Linked DNA regions of Lentimonas sp. CC4. The protein of the gene in region 2 interacts with the protein of the main gene of each other region in a pairwise test. Links are inferred from orthologs where the notes say so. Each region holds a gene or a part of one and is shown on either strand. Other genes may lie near its edges.

Region 1 (6,261 bases), 3.1 Mb from region 2 along the record:
CCCGCTCATCGTGCAGGCCTACGCTGACATGAAGGACAACTCCGACTCCGGCCAATTCCTCGCCATTCAAAAGGCTGGTGCCGTCGCGCTCGCGAATCCACAGATCACCGAAGAAATCTCCGCGAAATACTCGCGCCGTATGGACCTCCTCGTGGACGCGCTCAACGGCGCAGGCTTCAAAGCGAAAAAGCCAAAGGGTAGCTTCTTCCTCTACGTCGCCGCACCAAAGTCCGCGACAATCGATGGCAAGACCACCGAGTTTGAATCCGGCGAAGCATGCAGCCAATGGCTCATCACCGAAGAGCTCATCAGCACAGTGCCTTGGGATGATGCCGGCAACTTCGTCCGCTTCTCCGTGACCTTCGCCGCAAAAGGCGAAGAAGCCGAAAAAACAATTGCAGCCGAAATCGGTCAGCGCCTCGCGAAATACACCTTCGCATTCTAAGGGGTCCAAACAGTCCCACGCTTTAACCTTAAAAGAGTAGTTAGAAGGAAGAAGGAAGGAGTTAGAAGCTGAGCATCAGTGTTTTATGGCGTCTTAGACGCTCGCCAAATGGCTTCGCCCTTCGGTTGAGTGTCGCTGCGCTCGGTGGGCGACTATAGGAGAATCTACAAAGGCTTCATAATTAAAGACTAACTTCTAACTACTGAATCTAGGTTTAAACAAAAGCACAGTCCTCGGACTGTGCTTTTTTGTTCTGCGGCGAAAATCCAAAATAGGAGGTGCTTCAGCGATCTGCCAAATAAAGCAGATCTCGCCGGCGACACATGAGGAGATAACCTCAAGCGATTAATCGCAACCCACGTATCGTTTATTCAATCACAGTCATGCTCCACGAATTTGCCTCGATCTAGGGTGGTAATTATTTGACTTTCAAACCCTTCCGAGTGTGATACAGCCTTTACTTTCACGCTCGAAAGTAAACGCATCTTAATTTTTCTTTAAAAACGTGTTCGGCCTTCTCTCAAACGACATCGGAATCGACCTAGGAACTGCAAACACTCTCGTGTTTGCAAAAGACAAGGGTATCGTCCTTCGCGAACCCAGTGTGGTAGCGATCTACACGTCCACGAAGAAGGTCTGCGCCGTAGGTGCCGATGCGAAGAAGATGCTCGGCCGCACACCGGGCAACATCACCGCCATCCGCCCGATGAAGGACGGCGTGATCGCCGACTTTGAAATCACCGAAGCCATGCTCCGGTATTTCATCAAGAAGGTAAACAAGACCAAAACTTTTGTTGCGCCACGCATCGTCGTAGCAGTGCCCTCGGGCATTACCGAAGTCGAGCGCCGCGCAGTTAAAGACTCCGCAATCCGCGCTGGAGCGCGCGATGTCGTCCTGCTCGCAGAGCCTATGGCAGCCGCGATCGGTGTCGGACTTCCAATTGACGAGCCAGCTGCAAACATGATCGTCGATATCGGCGGTGGCACCACCGAAGTGGCAATTATCTCCCTCGCAGGCGTAGTTTACACCAAGAGTATCCGCGTCGGTGGCGACGAAATTGACAACGCGATCGTCAACTACATGAAGCGCGCTTATAACCTGATGATTGGAGAGCGCACAGCGGAAGAGATCAAGATCCGTGTCGGTTCGGCCTTTCCACTCGAAGAAGAAATTTCCATGGAAGTGCGCGGTCGCGACTCTGTTGCTGGCCTGCCAAAGACCATTACCATCTCATCTCCTGAGATTCGCGATGCACTCGCCGATACCATGGCATCCATCGTTGATATGGTGCGCAATGCTTTGGAGCGCTGCCCACCAGAACTTTCAGCAGACCTCATCGACCGTGGCTTCGTCCTCGCTGGTGGTGGCGCGCAGATCCGTGGCCTCGATCAATTGCTAAGCGATGCGACTGGCCTACCAGTGGTCATCGCAGATGACCCTCTGAGTGCGGTCGCAAACGGCACCGGCATGGTGTTGGAAGAACTGGCCTTTCTATTGAAAGACCTCACGGGGAACCCCAAAAGCTAAGCATTGCACGTGGCGAAATTCCGCCTCGATAAGTTCAAGCCGATAGTCGCCTTAGGCCTCTTTCTCGTTGCTTGGTGGATACTGCCAGCGGTGGCTAAGTCATTTATGCGCATCAGCTTTACTGAAGTGCAAGCACCCGCATGGATCGTTTCCTCCTATTTAGATGATCTTGAAGAGTTCTGGGCGCGCCGCAGCCACTCGAAAATCGAGCTCATCGAAGCTGGCCAACAGTTAGCTCGCCAGAAGGCATTTTACCAATTGCTCGATCAGCGTAACAAGATACTCGAAACCGAGGTCATGCGCTTAGAATCAATCCTCGACATGCCTGCTCGCCGCGAATTTCGCTACGAAGTGGCACGCGTCATCCGCCGCGATCTCAACGCATGGTGGCAGCAGATCGTCATTCGCAAGGGAGAGGACTACGGCATCACCGAAGGTGCAGCAGTCATCTTCGCAGGCGGTGTCGTCGGTCGCGTCGTCAAAGTCGATGCATTCACCAGCCGTGTCGAGCTGGTCACCAGTCCGAACTTTCGCATGGCCGCCAGCTTCGAGGGCGACGACCGCCCAGTCGTCTATCAAGGCGTGCCGCAAAGCGGCTTCGGCAAGGCCAGCGGCGAGGTGCGCGATGCACCGCAAGACCTAGTGGCCAACACCCAAACCCCACTACGACTCGTCTCTACACGTTTAGGGGGCACCTTTCCTCCCGGGCTCTTGATCGGCGAGGTCATTTGGCTGGAGCCCGGCAGCACCGGCATCTTCCAAGCAGGCACGGTGCAACTCGACGATCGGCTACTGAGCCTCAGCGAAGTTTCGGTCCTCATCCCACTCAACCCTCTCGATTACGACAGCGATGCTCCTTGATCCACGCGTAATCATCCTCTTTGCAGCCAACGCCCTGCTGCTCTTTCTGTGTCTCTTGGTCAATTCTAGCCTAGCACCGCTCTCGCTGTATCTAGTGCTCCTCGGCCCAATGCTCGTGCTACCCGCACTTTACCTGAATCATCGCTCGTTCTTTATCTGCACCTTGATCACCGGCCTCTGGGTCGATGCCGCGCTTCCCTCTAAATTCGGGCTATTTACTTGCGGCTTCATGGCCATCGGCACCTGCATCACGATGGCCCGTATCCGCTTCCGCGCAGAGCACAACTACCACCCCATCCTAATCGCACACGTCGCGAATGTCGCTTGCATCCTGCTACTCACCATCAGCGAAGGGCTCGCGTATATTAGCTCTCCCGCCTTCTGGGGACAAGTGCTCGTCACCACCCTGCTCTCTCACCTAGCGCTGCTGATCATCGCACCGTGGTTCTTCAACCTCGAGCGCCTGCTTTTCACGCTCTGCCACGCTGAAACAGAGCCCGACGACTTCCCAATGCTATGAGTCAATACGATGTGCATAAGGGGGAAAATCCACGCATCCTACTGTTCCTCTGGATCGTCCTAGCGGCCTCCGCGGTCCTGATCGGCGGGCTCGGATGGAGCCAGCTGATCGACATTCGCGAATATAAGGAAATCGAAAAACGCCAGACCGAGCGACGCATCCTCACGCCCGGGCCACGCGGCGACATCTACGACCGCGACGGCAATCTACTCGTCGGTAACCGTCCGCACTACTCTGCCGTCGCTTACCTCGACGACCTACGCTCCGACTTTCGCAAGGAATACTCAAAGATCTACAACGCCGAGCGTGCCCGTATTAAAGAAGAATACGAGAATACACCCGAAGACGAACGCCCACACGACCCGCCCACCCCGAACTACAACAAGTGCGCATGGACTGCCCGCCTCAACGTCGTCAACCGCTACATCGACATCATCAATCGCATCACCGGCAGAGACGACTCGATTACCGAAAGTAAGCTAATCCGCCACTTCAACGAGAAGCTCCTGCTCCCACTACCGCTCGTCGAAGACCTAAGCCCCGATCAATACGCCCGCCTCGTCGAACAGATCCCCGTCAATTCCCCCATTCAAATCCACACTGGCACCGCACGCTACTACCCCTACAAATCCGCCGCAGCCCACCTACTCGGCTACGTGCAAAACACCCTGCCCGACGCCAGTGAAATCCCCGACGACGGCATCAAGACATTCACCTTCAAAACCAAGCTTGGCAAAACCGGCCTCGAACGCTCCTTCAACGACCTGCTCTCCGGCAAGACCGGCATGGAAATGTGGCGCGTCGACCCTCTCGGCTTTCAAGATACACGCCTAGAAATGATCCCTCCTGAACAAGGCGAGAATCTCATCACCAGTATCGACATGGACCTGCAACTCGCCGCTGAGACCGGCCTGGGCGATCGCACCGGCGCGGCCATCGCACTCGACATACAATCAGGCGAAGTGCTCACCCTCGTCAGCCATCCCACCTACGACCTCAACGACCTGAGCCCATTCATTCCACGCACCACCTTCGAGGAAATCAACGAACGCGGCGCATGGCTCAACCGCGCCCTACAGCTCTCTTACCCGCCCGGCTCCACCTTCAAGCTCATCACCTCCATCGCCGGCATGCGTAACGGCACCATCGATGGCAACACCAAGCACAACTGCCAAGGCGTGCACCGCGTCGGCAATCGCGTCTTCCGCTGCAACTCGCGCTGGGGGCACGGGCAAACCGACCTGCCCGCCGCCATTGAAAAAAGCTGTAACGTCTTTTACTATGCTGAAGGCCTACGCATGGGAATCGATGTCCTCAGCGCCGAAGCCAAGCGCTTCGGACTCGATCAAAAAACTGGTGTCGAAGTGCCCTTCGAAACCAGTCGCGTCGTCGTGCCCTCTAAAGAATGGAAACGAGAAAAAGTCGGTTCGGGCTGGGTGCCTGGCGACACCGCGAACACCGCCATCGGCCAAGGATTCCTCCTGCAGACTCCATTACAAATGGCCACCGTGATCGCCTCCATCGCACGCGGCGAGACGCGCACCAAACCCACCCTTAAAGCACTCACCCGCGAGGAGGCCATGCAGGTCAACCACGGCGGCGAATCCATCGGGCTCACGCCCGAACAAACACACCTCCTCTGGGAAGGCATGGAGCGCGTCGTCGGCCCCAACGGCACCGGCCGCCTCGTGCAAATCGACCACTTCCGCATCGGCGGCAAGACCGGCACCGCCGACTTCCGTGCCCACGGCAAAGAAGTGAACCTCGCCTGGTTCTTCGGGTTTGCCCCTATGGACAATCCGCAGATTGCGGTGGCCGTCATGGTCGAAGGCACCGACGAGAGCCACGGCTACCACGGCGGCTCCACCGCCGGCCCCGTCGCCAAAGACATTTTTCTAAAATTCATCGAGAAATACCCCGAACGCGCAGGCTTCCCAACGGCGTCAGAACAAAGTGACACAGACATTTTGTCTGTGTCATCAGAGTGAGCCGCCTCCACTCAAAGATCCAGCGGACTGACCATCTCCTTCTTTGTTCGGCTCTGCACGGTGTGCGTGTAAATCATCGTCGTCTTGATGTCGGCATGCACGAGCAGTTGCAGCATACCTTGTTCGAAATGAAGGAAGACTCCCAACAGAATGGAGCCACTTAGAAAACCAAGATTGGCACTTTAATGCCCGAGGCGTAGATCACTTCAAAAAAAGAATTAAAATTCAATTCGCAGACAGTTCCATCAGAATTGAAACGATTCGCGGTTGAGATCCAATATACAATAAACCTAATCAAGAAATCGAACAGGTCGTCAGCGAATCATCTCTATCCTTAAAAGAGTAGTTAGAAGACAGTAGTCAGAAGCTGAATATCAGTGTTTTATGAAGAATCTCCGATTCGCCAAATGGCTTCGCCCTTCGGTTGCACCCAAGGGCATAATAAGTGTCGCTGCGCTCGGCAGGCGGCGTCAAATACTCTCGGAAGCGCCTTATTACCAAGGACTAACTTCTGACTTCTAACTCCTGAATCTAGGTTGATCAAAAGAAGAGAGAGAGAATCTATTCACTGGTTGCAGTATTCCGAACCATGATGTGCCACTATTTCAAGCGCAGAAGAATTACATATAACGACACCAGAAATAGGATAGAGATTCGGAATGAATATCCCCTCGGCGGAGCGATATGTCCCGAAATCTGCGTTTCCAGTCATGTCATCCTTTAGATGGCAGGCACCTAGCCTGTAGACTCAGCAGACTCGCCACTGGCTTGCAAGCGACGCTCACGAGCAAACAAATCCTCTTCCCTTTGTTCTAGCTCGGCAAGTTTCTCCATATGCTCGTTCAGACGGGAAATCAAAGACTCCTCCATCTCCGCTAAAGCCTGCTCGCGTTCAGCTAGTAGCCCCTCGCCGTGATTC
Region 2 (6,128 bases):
TCGGATGCATATGAGCAAAGCCCTTGCGCGCTGCATCGAAGGCCACCATATGCCCCTTTGCACCCATAATATCCTGCAGATCGACGGCATCGCCACCCTCCGTAGTCACAGTCAGGTCGAAGCGATAGTCCGTGCCCGTGCGTAGCCGCTCAGGCACCTCTCCGATATCAAAACGTATGCCATCCACCACACTCTGTGTATTGCGATCAAACTCCATTGCCGAAGCAATGCCAGCCACCTCAATCACACCTGTGCCGATAATCTGACGGCGTGTGCGCAACGGCACGATCTCGGTGAATACCTGATACGTGCCTGCGAGCTCTGGAGTAAACTCAAAGGTATATTGCCCATTCAATCCATCTGCCTGCGGATGCACGTGATGATAATCACGCAACGAAGGATCCACCACCATGACATGCATCTTCTTCGTATGCGTCATGGCCAGTTGATGCGGCGCAATCGGCGTGCCACCCGATGTCAGCAACTCTAGCGTCACTTCCTGCGCGACACCAGGCTTCGGTTCATCAGCCAAAAACACCCCCATTTCGACGGGATATTTGAGACGTGTCAGATCCAAAAATCCGGCATGATTGGTCGCGCAAAACTCTACCGAACCATCGGCATTGACGATCTCCTCATAGTGCAAGAATCCGCATTGCGCATCTGGCAATGCGCGTAATGCAAAATATGCCGCGACAAACAGCACGGTAAGCACCGAGATACTCACCAGCGAAATACGCTTGGAGTTTACGGGGTGATTCTGAGCCACGGCGGTCATATCAATGGGTGCAATACGGTTGTGCAGATAAAAGTCTACAATTGCTTGGCCGCTTCAATGAATTCTTCAGTCGTCCACTTCGAACCTTCCTTGCGAAACGCCACACGACCATTCGCGTCAACCAGCAAAGTCGCCATGGTGTGATTGATCGTGCCGTCTTCCTCCATCGTCAAAATCCCAAATTGACGGAGTAAATCATCCACAAGCTCTTGTGTCGCAGTGAGTAGATGAAAGTTGTCATTCTCTAATTGATAGCTCTGCGCATATTGACGAAGGATACCAGGCGAATCATATTCCGGATCAAAGGTAATCGTCACAAAATGTAAATTCTCCATGCCATCCTCACGCGCAATCTCCTGCAGCTCCGACATGCGTGTGGTCGATGCCGGGCACATCGTCGCAGCACGGCAACGCGTGAAAATAAAGTTTAGCACAAAGGCCTTACCGCGCATCTCACGGATTTGCAGAAAGTCTCCATGCTGATCGATCATCGCGAAATTGGGAATGTAATCACCCTGCCTCACATATTTACGCCGACTCATCGTCGCGGTCGCGTCATGCAACTGCTTATTGACATCGACCATTGCCTTCGCGCCGATGCCATCTACAGGAAAGATGCGCTCCAAATGCCAAACGCCGCTATAATCCACCGCCTCCGCTCGAATCAAACGCTCCGCATAGCCGATCTCTAGATCACCCGGCCCCACACGAAAGTCCACAGTCTGCCCAGCAGACAGGTCGGAACTCGCAGACTCCGTGAGCTCAACCCGTAAAGCCTTCGCCTCCGGCAAGACCTCCAAGACACGACCCTGCACCGAAAACGACTCCGCCGCAAGTGAACCCACCGCAAAGAGTGGCAATAAAATGCTATATATTAGACAACGCATCCGTGCAACTTGCCACGAAATGACGCGGCATCAAGTCCCGAAGGCAAGATTCCAGGGAACGCCGACGTCCTCGAGATCAAGCAGGCACCGCAGTGACCGGACGGCAAGATTGCCAAAATCACAATCCACTGATCTTTAATTACGTGTCGACCTGGAGTTCAGTTGATACTCCAACACGCCCGTGGTTCCATCACCAACAAGCAACACCTCACCACCAGTGGCAGCATTAACATTTACACACATGCCACGCGTCCCTCCCAGTATTTCCTGATACAACATTTCACCTGATGGCGTAAAAATCGCCAGAAGTGTCCTGCCAACAGATGAACGCGAGTGCGCTAACACTACCAGATATGGAGGCTCACCCTCGATAAATCGAACCGAGAGAGCTTGCGGGGGATGATACAAAGGAAATCCATCCAATGGGCCCTCGAACACAACTTCTCCATTCGAATCGATGATCAAAACGCATCGGCCAAAATACCCGACCAAAAAACTGAAGTCATCCGGCCATTGAACCGTATCAAAATGGTAGGGTTCAACTGGCAATTCCAATCGACTCAGCACTTCGCCATTAAAATCGTAGCGTTCAAGAACTCCACCTTCTTTCAAGCACATCAGCTGATCCTCTAGCACCAGACCGATGTCTCGATACTCGTGCCCAACGACCTTCCAAGTTACATTTCCTTTAGAATCCAGCTGATACAGGGCATCCCAATCTAACACGTAAAACTCGAGTGCTCCATCCGCATTCAAATCAGCAGCAATCATCTTTTGAGGCGCCAAGTTTGAATTCGGTCGAAACCCCCAGTGCGATTCCCCCTCAAGGGTCAACAGCCCCACACCTCCAAAACCGCCGCCGCCTCGCATCACAGACAGTTCACCATCACCCTGCACATCAATTAATTGCGGCGACAATCCACCACCCGTAGCGAAGTGCTGCAACAGTTCGTAATTTGACGCAGCCAGCAACCACACATCACACTGACCGAGTATTGCGATCTCATCACCTGAAGATGAATGATAGTCACCCACTTGTATCCTCTTCACATATCCACTCACAAACTCCTCGAAAACTTGAGTCTTCTGAACAATCGAAGAGTCAAGCAACACCCGTGGAGTTGGGTCGAAAGTCGTGCACCCCGACAATACCAAGTAAACAGGAAGAAATAGAAGCGTGAGACGCTTCATGTAATTGAAAATTTGCGTCCCATCGATTCCTCAACGAACTTACACCTTCAGCTTAATCTTAATCCCGCGGCGCAGATACGTCGGCACGTCGAGATCTTCATCCTTATAATCGTTGCGGTCGGTCTTTTCGAAATAACCACGCTGCGCATCGACTTCGTTAAAGGTAAACTCATCCTGATCATCGTTCACCAGCTTCTTCTTACGCCCGAGCTTAGTCTCATGCACTGGCTGCAATGGCAGGTCATCCTGAGAGATCTCCGACTGGAGCCCCAATCCTTCCATCACCTCTGAAGGCGATGTAACGACTTCAACTGGTTTAACCTGTTGCACAGGCACTTGGCGACGCTCCATCTCGGCCTTGCCGAGCACGCAGATCTCCAAACTCTCGCAGCGCGACTGATCCAACACCGCGCCAAAGACGATATCTTCACGCGATCCAAAACGCTTCGACACCTGCGATACAATATCGTTGACCCGTGAAATCGGTAGATCGGCACCACCAATGACATTCACCAAAATTCGATCCAGCTGCGTCGGCCGATCTCCCAAGTGCAGCAACGGGCAGATGAATAGATCATCCAGGGCGTCCTTCACATAGTCACCGCCAGTAGCGACCCCCGTGCCAAAAACCGTCTTACCACCCTGCCCCTGAAATACGGAACGCAGCGAACCGAGATCCAAATTAACGATACCAGTCTTCAACAACATCGCGCAGAGCGAGTTCACCCCGCGGCCGATCCAACGATCGGTAATCGCAAATGCATTGAGCACACTCGTGTCCTCCTCTCCTTCTTGCAGCAGCACATCATTGGGCAACGGAATGACCCCGTGCACTAACTTGCGCAACTCGCCCAAACCTTCATCTGCGATGCTCTTACGGCGTTGCCCTTCAAAACTAAAAGGCAAAGTCACAAACGCTAACACGAGCGCATCCGTCTTCGCGGCGACTTCAGCGACAATCGGTGCCGCAGCACTACCAGTGCCGCCGCCAAATCCAACCACCATGATGATCAAATCCAGATCACCGATTAGAGCGGCAATCGCATCGCGATCCGATTCTGCGGCAGCTCGGCCAATATCGACCTCACCCCCCGCTCCGAGCCCACGCGTCACGCTGCGCCCGATCATTAACTTCTCTGTAATTGAAGAACTCGCAAGCGCCTGCGCATCGGTGTTGATAGCCGCTAGTTGCACACTGTCAAACCCCTCAAGGTTCAACGCACCGACGGCATTGGTGCCCGCCCCCCCGACACCGATGATCTTAATCTTCGGATCCGCGCGCGGCGTAGCGTGACTACTTAAACTGTCTAGTTCGTGGCTCAATGAGGTCTCAATTAATTAAAAATTTAAAATGCTACCAAGTCGACGAAAGAGCCCCGTCGGCTTCGAGTTTTGCTGCGCATCTTCCTGACCAGTCAATGCATAATGTAAGAGTCCAAGCGCCGTGCTATATTCTGGCACACGGAGCTCTGGTGAAACATCTTGCGGCCCCTCAGACTGACGCGCCGGCAATCTGAGACTTCGCTGCGCGACCTCGTCAATACCTTCGAGACGCGAAGTTCCGCCCGTCAATACGATTCCCGAGGCAATATCCTCAGGCACGAGTAATTCCGCATCAATCAACTGATCCTTAATGATATCAAAAATCTCAGATACGCGCGCCTCAATAATCTTAGTAATCGCCGCCAGAGGATATTCACGATCTCCGATCGTCATATCACCATAGAGCCACACCTTCTCGTCGCGGTCTTCACTCTTATAATAGGCGCGACCGTTTCGTAGTTTCGACTCTTCGGCACTTTTACGGCCGACACGTAAGCCGATGCTCAGATCATTGGTAATATGATCACCGCCGACAGGCACCACGCCTGTTAGGACGATGTAACCTTTACGATAGAGCACAAAATCCGTAGTGCCTCCACCAATATCAATCACCAAGGCACCATTATCCTTCTCCGACTCTTCCAGTAGCACTGCCCCCGAAGCGATGCTCGATATGATCATATCACTCACATCGAGATCAATCCCACGAATCACACGAAGGCTATCGCTCACGATCTGGCTATCGCCATGCACCGACCAATAACCGACTTGCAGGCGCGAACCTTCTTTCGAAAGCGGGTTCTCCACTTGTTGACCATCAATCGAAAATGGATTCTGAATATGATGAATATAAGTTCTGACCTCGGTCAACTTACGACGCTTCGCATCTTCCTTCGCCTGCTCGATATCCGAAGGACGAATAATCGAATCCGAGGAGCCGACATTCGTCGTGCCCACATTAAAATTACCGCGTAAATGACTTCCAGTCTGCGCTAAATATACTTCATCGACGCGCGTCTTCGCATTTTGCTCCGCCGTCATAATCGCGGCATGCACACAATCGCTCGCCGCTTTCAAATCCACGATCACGCCCTTCTTCACCCCTTTCGAAAAGCACGAGCTATGCCCGATAATATTGAGCCCTGAGTCTCCTTCGATTTCGCCAAGAAGAACCGTCACCTTAGACGTTCCAATTTCAACAGCAGCGACCACTCTGGTTAGACTCATAGTAAAAAAGAATAAAGAAGTTTGGAGTTAGAAGTAAGAAGAAAAAAGTGACACTGGAGCTCGCATGAACTTCGAAAGTTCAATGACAACATCACTAAGACGCCACCTTCTTTTGGGGTAATATTCTAACTACTAGATTCTATATTCGATCTCCTTTCTAAAATGCGCCGATGCGACCACTGCTAAATTGCACCGCAGCAGAACCACGTAAAGAAAGATCGATCCGTTCGAGCGATTGATTTCCCTGACTGCTGACATATTCCAAAATATAGGCCAAACGATCCAACTGACGGCCGTAATCTGCGGATGCACTGAAGATAATTCGCGGCACCAACGTCGAACGCACTTCGATCACCTGTCCTGGCAAGTCCACATCCCCCGAATAGTGCTCCAGCGATACGACCTGCCACGTTCGAAAGAATTTCGGCTGCGTGCGTCGTGCCAAATCCAGCAAGTCTGCCACCGACTCAATTCCACGCATCGGTGAAAAGCTGCCATCTACATGTTGATACGGTTGCACATAGGGCAAATTCCCGAGCGTCGCCGTCGGATAGCCCAAGCCGTCATACACCGCACCATCACGTGCCACGAGCCGAAGACGTGGCTTACCATCTGGCCCAGCAATCGCCAAACGCAACGCTGGTAGACGCTCTTGCACTCGAATACGTAAATCACTCGGAAAGACGCGCTCGACCGAGGCAGACTTCACTTGAGCATCCGAC

What was found.
Region 1: the proteins of ftsA (region 2) and GZZ87_RS03830 interact in binary tests that used the Escherichia coli proteins (3 or more experiments, as listed by UniProt). The link is inferred for Lentimonas sp. CC4 from one-to-one orthologs.

Annotation. Positions count from the first base shown.
Region 1 is NZ_CACVBO010000001.1:866,064-872,324, forward strand. Bases 1-2,961 are described here. They hold GZZ87_RS03830 (rod shape-determining protein), read left to right. Parts: upstream 1-950; coding sequence 951-1,973; downstream 1,974-2,961. Other genes in these bases: GZZ87_RS03825 (LL-diaminopimelate aminotransferase), read left to right, coding at 1-445; mreC (rod shape-determining protein MreC), read left to right, coding at 1,983-2,834; GZZ87_RS03840 (hypothetical protein), read left to right, coding at 2,824-2,961. In the rest of the region: more of GZZ87_RS03840, read left to right, coding at 2,962-3,354; GZZ87_RS03845 (penicillin-binding transpeptidase domain-containing protein), read left to right, coding at 3,351-5,342; GZZ87_RS03855 (hypothetical protein), read right to left, coding at 6,078-6,261. UniProt on the Escherichia coli protein: Forms membrane-associated dynamic filaments that are essential for cell shape determination. Acts by regulating cell wall synthesis and cell elongation, and thus cell shape.
Region 2 is NZ_CACVBO010000001.1:3,964,053-3,970,180, forward strand. Bases 3,301-6,128 are described here. They hold ftsA (cell division protein FtsA), read right to left. Parts: upstream 5,407-6,128; coding sequence 4,195-5,406; downstream 3,301-4,194. Other genes in these bases: GZZ87_RS16950 (cell division protein FtsZ), read right to left, coding at 3,301-4,179; GZZ87_RS16960 (FtsQ-type POTRA domain-containing protein), read right to left, coding at 5,564-6,128. Also shown: GZZ87_RS16935 (hypothetical protein), read right to left, coding at 1-769; GZZ87_RS16940 (SCO family protein), read right to left, coding at 814-1,665; GZZ87_RS16945 (hypothetical protein), read right to left, coding at 1,801-2,856; more of GZZ87_RS16950, read right to left, coding at 2,896-3,300. UniProt on the Escherichia coli protein: Essential cell division protein that assists in the assembly of the Z ring. May serve as the principal membrane anchor for the Z ring.